DNA from 4 places in the Paenibacillus sp. 1-8 genome. Region 2 is predicted to be linked to each of the others. Evidence: riboswitches for the same ligand, from Rfam matches in the RefSeq annotation. Region 2 holds a riboswitch; each other region holds the start of a gene.
The links. Region 2 has a riboswitch for thiamine pyrophosphate ahead of thiE (thiamine phosphate synthase). Riboswitches for the same ligand answer to the same signal wherever they lie in the genome.
Positions count from the first base shown of each region.

Region 1: another riboswitch for thiamine pyrophosphate. It lies ahead of thiC (phosphomethylpyrimidine synthase ThiC); the one in region 2 lies ahead of thiE (thiamine phosphate synthase).
Region 3: another riboswitch for thiamine pyrophosphate. It lies ahead of AC0WRU_RS13025 (thiamine phosphate synthase); the one in region 2 lies ahead of thiE (thiamine phosphate synthase).
Region 4: another riboswitch for thiamine pyrophosphate. It lies ahead of thiM (hydroxyethylthiazole kinase); the one in region 2 lies ahead of thiE (thiamine phosphate synthase).

Region 1 covers NZ_CM149995.1:459,347-461,548, forward strand. Annotated here, with positions in the region: gene AC0WRU_RS02030 (IclR family transcriptional regulator) at 1-619, shown strand, start outside; TPP riboswitch at 772-884, shown strand; gene thiC (phosphomethylpyrimidine synthase ThiC) at 1,069-2,202, shown strand, end outside.
Region 2 covers NZ_CM149995.1:4,166,864-4,169,065, forward strand. Annotated here, with positions in the region: gene AC0WRU_RS19055 (NAD-dependent malic enzyme) at 1-12, shown strand, start outside; gene AC0WRU_RS19060 (AEC family transporter) at 85-1,038, shown strand; TPP riboswitch at 1,147-1,250, shown strand; partial or broken gene thiE (thiamine phosphate synthase) at 1,439-1,546, shown strand; gene AC0WRU_RS19070 (hypothetical protein) at 1,893-2,202, shown strand, end outside.
Region 3 covers NZ_CM149995.1:2,880,534-2,882,735, reverse strand. Annotated here, with positions in the region: gene abc-f (ribosomal protection-like ABC-F family protein) at 1-304, shown strand, start outside; TPP riboswitch at 393-501, shown strand; gene AC0WRU_RS13025 (thiamine phosphate synthase) at 783-1,403, shown strand; gene thiO (glycine oxidase ThiO) at 1,459-2,202, shown strand, end outside.
Region 4 covers NZ_CM149995.1:2,684,886-2,687,087, reverse strand. Annotated here, with positions in the region: partial or broken gene AC0WRU_RS12180 (sulfurtransferase TusA family protein) at 1-49, shown strand, start outside; partial or broken gene AC0WRU_RS12175 (DsrE/DsrF/DrsH-like family protein) at 37-278, shown strand; gene AC0WRU_RS12170 (metal-sensitive transcriptional regulator) at 355-621, shown strand; TPP riboswitch at 1,133-1,242, shown strand; gene thiM (hydroxyethylthiazole kinase) at 1,295-2,113, shown strand.

The DNA of each region.
Region 1 (2,202 bases), 1.7 Mb from region 2:
CGTCCATCGGCTGTTGACCACGCTGGAGGATCGCGGCTTTGTCGTTCGGAATGCCGCAACGGAAAAATATCGGCTTGGCATCCGGATATGGGAGCTGTCCACCCATTTGTCGCAAAGCGACGAGCCGGCGATACTGCTACAGCCAGCGATGGAAGGATTGCGTGATCGTCTGGGCGAAACGGTCAGCTTGTACCTGCGCGATGGCAGCATGCGTATTCGTATTCAGGCCGTGCAGAGCAATCAGGCGATCCGCCGCGTTGCGCCAGTGGGTGCAAGCATGCCGCTGGCTGTAGGAGCCTCCAGCAAGGTGCTGGCGGCCTTTATGCCGCCGCAGGAGCTGGAAGCCCTGCTAAGCGGGGATGAATGGCCGCCCTCGGTAGACCCGGAGGTCTATAAGGCTCAATTGCAGGATATTCGTGAGAAGGGCTATGCGACCAGCTATGAGGAGCGGGAGCCGGGCGCTGCTGCTGTGGCTGCGCCTATCGTGAATCGGAAGGGACAGGTCGCTGCGGCCTTGTCTGTATCCGGCCCGGTCAGCCGACTAGCTCCCGAGACGCTGCATGATTTTGCCCCGATTTTGATGGAGGCGGCGAAGGAAATGGGGCTTATGCTTCCGTAACAAGAATTGAGAGTAATGAGGCGATCAGAGCGAATTTTAAAGGCGATCTTGGAAAAAGGGACCGGAAAAGGGTTGCCAAAGCCGTAAATTTGAAGTAATCTGATGGGGATGGCGGGCTGTCCGTTATAGCCGCCTCATGCGAACAGAATTAACAGAGTTACTGGGGGAGCCTGTAATGCCGGGCTGAGATGGAATCGCACTAGATTCCGGACCCTTTGCACCTGATCTGGATCATACCAGCGTAGGGAAGTAATCGGCCATTGAAATGTATACGTAGCCGCTGTCTACGGCAATGCATTCGGAGTATGTTTCCGCGTGCGTAGCCGTCTGCATAGCTGTTTCGTTAGATTAGCCGGTTCCCCTGGGGAACCGGCTTTTTTGCATAGATAGCCAGCCTGGGGATGGTTCCGGATCGGTGTGTCATTTCATCGAAACGGGAGGAATGGACAATGAAACCGACAGAAACAGAAGGAACAGTAGGGAACGCAGTGGATGAACAGACAGGAGGGGTGAAGCCATTTCCGGGGAGCCGCAAGGTATATATTCAAGGCTCGCGGCCGGACATTGCCGTGCCGGAGCGTGAAATCGCCCTGCATCCCACACATACGCCGCAGGGCACGGAGCATCATGAGCCGTTACGTGTGTACGATACGAGCGGTCCCATGACCGACGAAGCCTATCAGGTCGATATCCGTAAGGGCTTGCCTCCATTGCGGCGAGCTTGGGCACTGGAACGAGGCGATGTGGAGGCTTACGAGGGGCGCGCCGTCAAGCCGGAGGATAACGGATTGAAGCCCGGCTCCAAACGGGAGACGGCTGAATTTCCCGGCGTAACCAACCGTCCGCTCCGTGCGCGGCAAGGGCGTAGTGTAACGCAAATGCATTATGCGCGGCAAGGGATCATTACGCCCGAAATGGAATTTGCGGCCATCCGCGAAGGGGTGGAGCCTGAGTTTGTGCGACAGGAGTTGGCGGCAGGACGAGCCATTTTGCCTTCGAATATCAATCACCCGGAAAGTGAGCCGATGGTGATTGGGCGTCATTTTCACGTGAAGATTAATGCGAACATTGGTAATTCTGCGGTTACGTCCTCCATCGAGGAGGAAGTGGAGAAAATGACCTGGGCTGTACGCTGGGGCTCGGATACGGTCATGGACCTGTCCACAGGCCGTAACATCCATACGACACGTGAATGGATCATTCGTAACTCCCCTGTGCCGATTGGGACTGTACCGTTGTATCAGGCGCTTGAAAAAGTGAACGGCGAAGCTGAGGCGCTAACGTGGGAGCTGTATCGTGACACGCTGATTGAGCAGGCGGAGCAGGGCGTGGACTATTTTACAATTCATGCGGGCGTGCTGCTGCGGTATATTCCGATGACGGCAAGCAGAATGACGGGAATTGTGTCCCGTGGAGGGTCGATCATGGCGGCTTGGTGTCTTGCGCACCATCAGGAGAACTTTTTGTACACGCATTTTGAAGAAATATGCGAAATTATGAAAGCCTACGATGTGGCCTTTTCCCTCGGAGACGGTCTGCGTCCAGGCAGTATCTATGATGCGAATGATGAAGCACAGTTTGCT
Region 2 (2,202 bases):
CACCCTCACTAATGCTTCATTGGGGGAAGAGAATGCCTATTCAGACAGGCAGGATACGCCAGTTCAAGCAAGGAGGATCGAACTATGAGTGTCGGACATATCCTTTATATTTTGGTGCCGATTTTTTTCGTTATTATTTTAGGGTGGTTAGCGGGGCATTACAAAAGCTTTGACGCCTCTTCCTCGAAAGCCCTAAATGCGCTCGTCACCAAATTTGCGCTGCCCGCGCATTTATTTATCGGCATTACGACCACCAGCAGGAAATCCCTTATCGAGCAATGGTCATTCTTGCTGGCTCTGTTCATTGGCATTGTCGGCTTTTATGCTGTTCTCCTTCTATTGTCCCGCTTTGCGGGGAAGCAGTCGCTGAAGGATGCCTCCATGTTTGCTTTGAACTCGGCACAGCCGACCTTTGCTTTTATGGGCATTCCCGTGCTCGGCGCCATCTACGGCTCCTCAGCCGTGGCGATCCCCATTGCACTTACCGGCATCGTAGTCAATGCCGTCCTTGACCCGGCGGCTACCATTATAGCTACCGTAGCCAGCCGGAATTCAGGCAAGGAACAGAACGGTCACCTCGGAAGTCTAGTCTGGGACTCCATTTTTCACGGTTTAAGGGAACCGCTGGCGCTCGTGCCGCTGATTGGCGTGATTTTGACCTTGTTCGGCTTCCATTCACCGGATTTGCTGAGCAAATCGTTGAATCAAATCGGTGACATTACCTCCGGGGCCGCTTTATTCGCAGTCGGTGTGACCATTGGCGTGCGCAATATCAGTTTCAGCATAACCGCCATTGCTATCGCGCTGTTAAAAACGATTGTACAGCCTTTATTGATGCTGCTGATTGCCTACCTGTGCGGCCTTTCGTCTGCCGATACGGTGAAGGCAGTATTGCTCGTTTCCTTCCCTGGCTCAGCCGTCGCTGCCATGATTGCTACGCGTTTTGAAAGTCTGGAATCGGAAACAGCTTCCTCCTTTGTCATCAGTGCCGTCATTTCTCTTGCTACACTGCCTGTGCTCATTTCGCTATTGATGTAAATTGTTTCCTATTAGACATTGGACCCTGTCGCGAATTCTTTCGTGTAGTTGGAGATGACGGTTTAACATAACAGATGAACGAATGTACAGTAATAGTCAAAAGAATAGGAAGTCCACTAGGGGAGCCGATGATGGCTGAGACAAGAACGTATCTTGGACCCTTTGAACCTGATCTAGTTCGTACTAGCGTAGGAAAGTGGAGCCTTCGTATATAAGGTCCCTGGTGTTTTTTTGCGCATTGGACCTATGATGAAGCCGCTCCAGTTTTCGGGGCGGCTTTTTGGCGTTGTTCCGGAACTGTATTCTTACGGGACTTCCTGCTCTTGATTTTGGTGGAGGTGGGAAAATGAGCTTATTAGTGGCGGAGACGCGCTGCTTACAAAGGTAACTGGAGCAGGCTGCCCATGCCGTGCAGGGTCCGGCGATATTGCATGAGCTGCCTAAAGCGGGAATTCATGTGCCGATCGTCGGGATCGGGGGCATTACTATAGACCGTGTAGAGGAAGTGGGAACAAGCACGGGAACAGCGCGATACGTGTGTGAACGGAAATTTGCTGATAGAGGTATTTAACTACTGGCTGAGGCATCATTCGTCGTAATAAACAGAAGCAGTCTTCCTGAACAGATAGGCTGCTTCTGTTTATAGAGCATATCACTTATCCATGACTTGGGTGCAGACAAAAGATTTTTCTTTGAGGTAGTATACATTCCCTCGTCTCAAATCCAAATTAATTCATACTTATCCAGTTCGATCCTTTTATTTACAAAAAAAATGGACTAGGAGTATAATATTTTCGCGGGTATCAAGGTGAATTCTGAAGAAAGGGAGTTTATTTAGTCACGAAGAAAAAATTATGGGCCTTGCATTGAGTTCGTGTCTTTTATTGGGGAGTGTTCCCGCGTATGCTGCTGACAGTACGGTAGAACCTAACCAAGCAGTTGATCCAAACTTGGTAATCTCAACTAAGGAAGAATTGACTATCCCTAATAATGTAACTGTTTATTCAGTTACTGCGTTAAACAACGCTTCTATAACATACGATCACAATTCGGGAATTGATTGGGATAAAGGAAACAGACAGGTTTGGGGCAACACTCAGGCCCAGCAAGGGAATGTAAAGCTAGACAGTTATACGAGAGCACGTTTTGAACATACATGGGCTC
Region 3 (2,202 bases), 1.3 Mb from region 2:
TGAAGTAAGAGCGCATTTGGCGCGTTGCGGATTGAAAAATGAGCATATCACCCGTCCACTATCCGCGCTCAGTGGTGGTGAGCAGGCCAAAGTCCGCCTATGCAAACTGCTAATGCGGGAAAGTAACTGGGTGCTGTTCGATGAGCCTACCAATCACTTGGATATCAAAGCGAAGGATGAGCTGAAACGTGCCTTGAAGGAATACAAAGGAACGGTATTGCTCGTATCTCACGAACCGGACTTTTACGAGGATTGGGTAACCAAAACGTGGAATGTGGAAGAATGGTCAAGTAAAGTCAACTAAATATCCAGTTCTGTACCAAGCTTCACAAGAAGCGGGGTTTGCAGGAATAGGAAAATATGCTAAGCTATCTTTAGCTGATACAATAAAATAGTTACACTAGGGGAGCCGCCCATGCGGCTGAGACGGAATAAACGGATTTCGGACCCTTTGCACCTGATCTGGGTTATGCCAGCGTAGGGAAGTGAGCGCCGTACAAACGAGGTTACGAAATCATTACTTTGTTTGTACGTGGGACGATATACGTATACGGATATAATGGTCCGTTCGGTTATTGGACGTACGTTAAACCACTTCCTTTGGGAAGTGGTTTTTTTGCGTTTTCGTTCGTGTTCATATGTTCGTGTTCATATCCCGTGCCCCTTCATTTTTTTGCTGGTAAACGTGGCTAGTCCATGCCGTATAGCACGATATGAGACTGTAAAGATACAGGGTCAGCTTACAACCATTTAGTCTATTGTGAGGTGAGAATGAGATCGAATTGCACGTAATTACGATGGAAGGCGATTCCGATGCACATGCACATACTGCCCAAGTGGCTGCTGCTATTCATCCGTATGTTCATTATGTACACGTGCGGTTGAAGCAGAAGGGTGCATCTGAACTCCTTGCATTGACCCGCAATATGGCAAATCTGGGAGTTACTTTACAGCAAATTGCAGTAAATGACCGAGTGGATGTTGCTTTGCTTACCTCCGTTGGAGCTATCCAGCTACCGGCTAACGGATTACCTGTTGGGGATGTCAAAAGTATACTTCCAGAGGGTACGCGCTGCGGGGTGTCGGTGCATTCTTTGGAGGAGGCACAGGCTGCCGAACGGGCAGGAGCGGATTATGTACTCTATGGTCATGTGTATGAGACTCACTGCAAGCCTGGTGTTACTCCACGAGGTATAGCACAGCTTGAGCGCATATGCAGGCTGCTGAGCATCCCTGTAATTGCTCTAGGCGGCATACAACCACGCCATATTCCCGAGCTGTATACTGCGGGTGCAAGCGGAATTGCGGTGATGTCCGGCATCTGGGAGGCTGAGTCCCCCGTTGCGGCTGCGATGGCGTACAGGCGAATGGCGGATCGGGTAGTTCACAGCCTGAAGTGGTGAAACGGAAGTAGGACGCTGCAAGCAGAATCGTTAGTGGAGAGGAGAGATGGAACATATGCCAGAGATAAAAACAGAGGCACAAGCTATTGGACACGCTGAATGCTTGGTGATTGGTGGAGGTGTCATCGGTAGCTCCATTGCTTATCATATGGCCAAGGAGGGACGCAGTACGATATTGGTGGAACGATTCATTCCGGGCGAGGGAGCCTCAGGGGCTGCGGTTGGGATGCTGGCAGCAGAGAGTGAAGAATTCACCGACCCGGAGTTGGCACAGTTCGCTCGCACAAGCCGGGATGCATTTCCCGAGCTGGTTCGTGACCTGGAGCGTTTGTCCGGTGTTGCGGTGGAATTCCGAACAGAAGGATTCGTGACTCCCTTCCGTTCGGAAGCAGAGGGGCAAAAACGCTGGAATGCGGCTATTGCGCGAGAGGGTGATCATCCTGTGTGGTGGGATGCCAGAGAATTGGCCCGCCGAATTCCAGGTTTGGATGGTCAAGTGATCGGGGCTATATACCGATCAAAGGAGACACAGATTTCTCCTGCCCAGCTTTGTCGTGCTTATACGGGGGCAGCTATCGTACTGGGAGCAACAATATGCTCTGGTACACAGGCGGAGCAACTCGTAGTACAGAATGGGCGAGTTTGTGGCGTACAAACAGACAGTGGTTTTTTTTCCTGCGAACAGGTCATTATTGCTGGAGGCTTGGATAGTATGAGACTGCTGGAGCAGGTTGGTTTTGAATATCCGCTTAATCCGGTCAAGGGTGAGGCTGTTGCAGTCTCCTTGAAGGATCATCCA
Region 4 (2,202 bases), 1.5 Mb from region 2:
AGAATTACAGACAACACTGTTCGCAAACGGGAAAATAACGTTACTGGACTCGGCCCGCAGATGATCAAGCATGTTATGAAAAAGCATAATGTGCTTTCACTTCCGCAGCTTATCGAGCTGGCGCAAGAGCAGGGGATCAAGCTGGTGTGGTGGCCTGCACCATGACCATGGACCTGCTAGGACTGCAGCAGGAAGAGCTGATGGACGGTTTGGAATATGCCGGAGTAGTTGCCTACCTGGGGGATGCTTCGCAGGGTAAGGTAAATCTATTCATTTAGGATGTCCTTATTATTTTTTTTGTTTATAATATACCTATACATGTATATGATTAAATCAAAAAGGAGTGTAAACCTGATGGATTACAATTATAGTGATGAACTGAAAACACGCCTGAGAAGAATTGAGGGTCAGGTGCGTGGGGTGCTTCGTTTAATGGATGAAGGACAATCCTGTAAGGACGTAGTAAGCCAGTTATCTGCCGTACGCAACGCATCCGATAAAGCGATTGCCCAGATCGTGGCAGAGAATCTGCAACGTTGTATATTGGAAGAACAAGAGGCTGGTGGTGCTACAGATAAACTTGTTAAAGAAGCGATCCAGCTTCTCGTAAAAAGTCGTTAAGGAGGTCATCTTATAAGGAGCTGTAGTCTGACCTGAATCTCCAGAATAGGTAGGGCAATATTATTTCCCAAAATTATTGCCCTCAATCCATAAGGGATGCTGAACATAAGTCCCTAAAACTCGATAAGAGCTGCTTGAGCAGAGTGAGTTAACGTATTCAGGGTTAAGCGGGTAATCGAAACATCATCGGCGTTTATTTTGATTAAATCTTTAGAAGGATCGGCTTGCGAAGTATCGTTTGTTCAATGGATTCACCCTGTATTTTTGGAGTGTGGTTTTGGATCAATATAGTAGAAGAAACATTGTAAATACCGTTTTTTATTAAAATATTTGTTTCATTGGATGCTAAAGCTTCAATTAGAGAAAGATAGTCACCCGAGCCATCAGCGGCTACAACAGCAGACGGGGAAGAAGCAATAGATGGATAGATGGGTCCAAAAGCAAACCTCCAAACGTTTTTACATGATCAAAATATCTGTTGATTTTTGTATGACGAACCCGTAACATTAGAAAAAAATATATCGGGAGCCTGTGGAAGCAAGCTGAGAGTACGACTAAGCCGTCGTAGACCGTGTGAACCTGTTGGATAATGCCAGCGTAGGGATATAAGTGTATACATATGTATAGGCCAACAGTCTTTCACAGGTTCCTGAAGAAAGAGGGTTGGTTTTTTATGTTAGATCAAATGGCTTTATTGCTACAAAATATGCGGGATATGAATCCGCTCGTTCACAATATAACCAATGTGGTCGTCACCAATTTTACGGCAAACGGACTGCTCGCGCTCGGCGCTTCACCAGTTATGGCATACGCCAAAGAGGAAGTCGCAGATATGGCCCGAATTGCGGGGGCGCTTGTACTTAACATTGGTACGTTAAATGAAGAACTTGTAGAGTCCATGATAGTGGCTGGTTTATCGGCTAATGAACATGGGGTACCTGTGCTGTTAGATCCCGTGGGTGCGGGAGCGACCCCATTTCGCACAGCCTCCGCTCTCCGGATTCTGGATCGGGTCAAGGTGGATATTGTTCGCGGTAACGCTGCTGAAGTTGCACAAATCATTGGTGAAGACATACAGATTAAAGGTGTCGATGCTGGAGAAACAGGCAATTTGAATATTTCACAACTTGCAGTCAAAGCAGCCCATCAACTGAATACAATTGTTGCAATCACCGGCAAAGAAGACGTCATTACCGACGGCCGTATAGGGTGGATCATTGAGAACGGCCATAGCATGCTTACCAAAGTTACGGGAGCTGGTTGCCTATTAACTTCGGTGCTTGGCGCTTTCGCTGCTGTCGAAAACGACAGACTTACTGCTGGCATGGCAGCACTTGCCGTATATGGCGTTGCTGCTGAAATGGCAGCAGAACGAAAAGGTGGGGAAGGACCAGGAAGCTTTCAGATCGAGCTACTTAATATGCTGTTCGCGGTAACGCCGGAAGATGTGCGCCAGTACGGTAGGGTGCGCGCATTAGAGCAGATATTCTGAACACAAGAGTATAGAAGGTGAAATGAACCACTGTTTATATAGAAATGGACAGGTGTAATAACCCGTAAGGAGAAATAACTTCTTGCCGG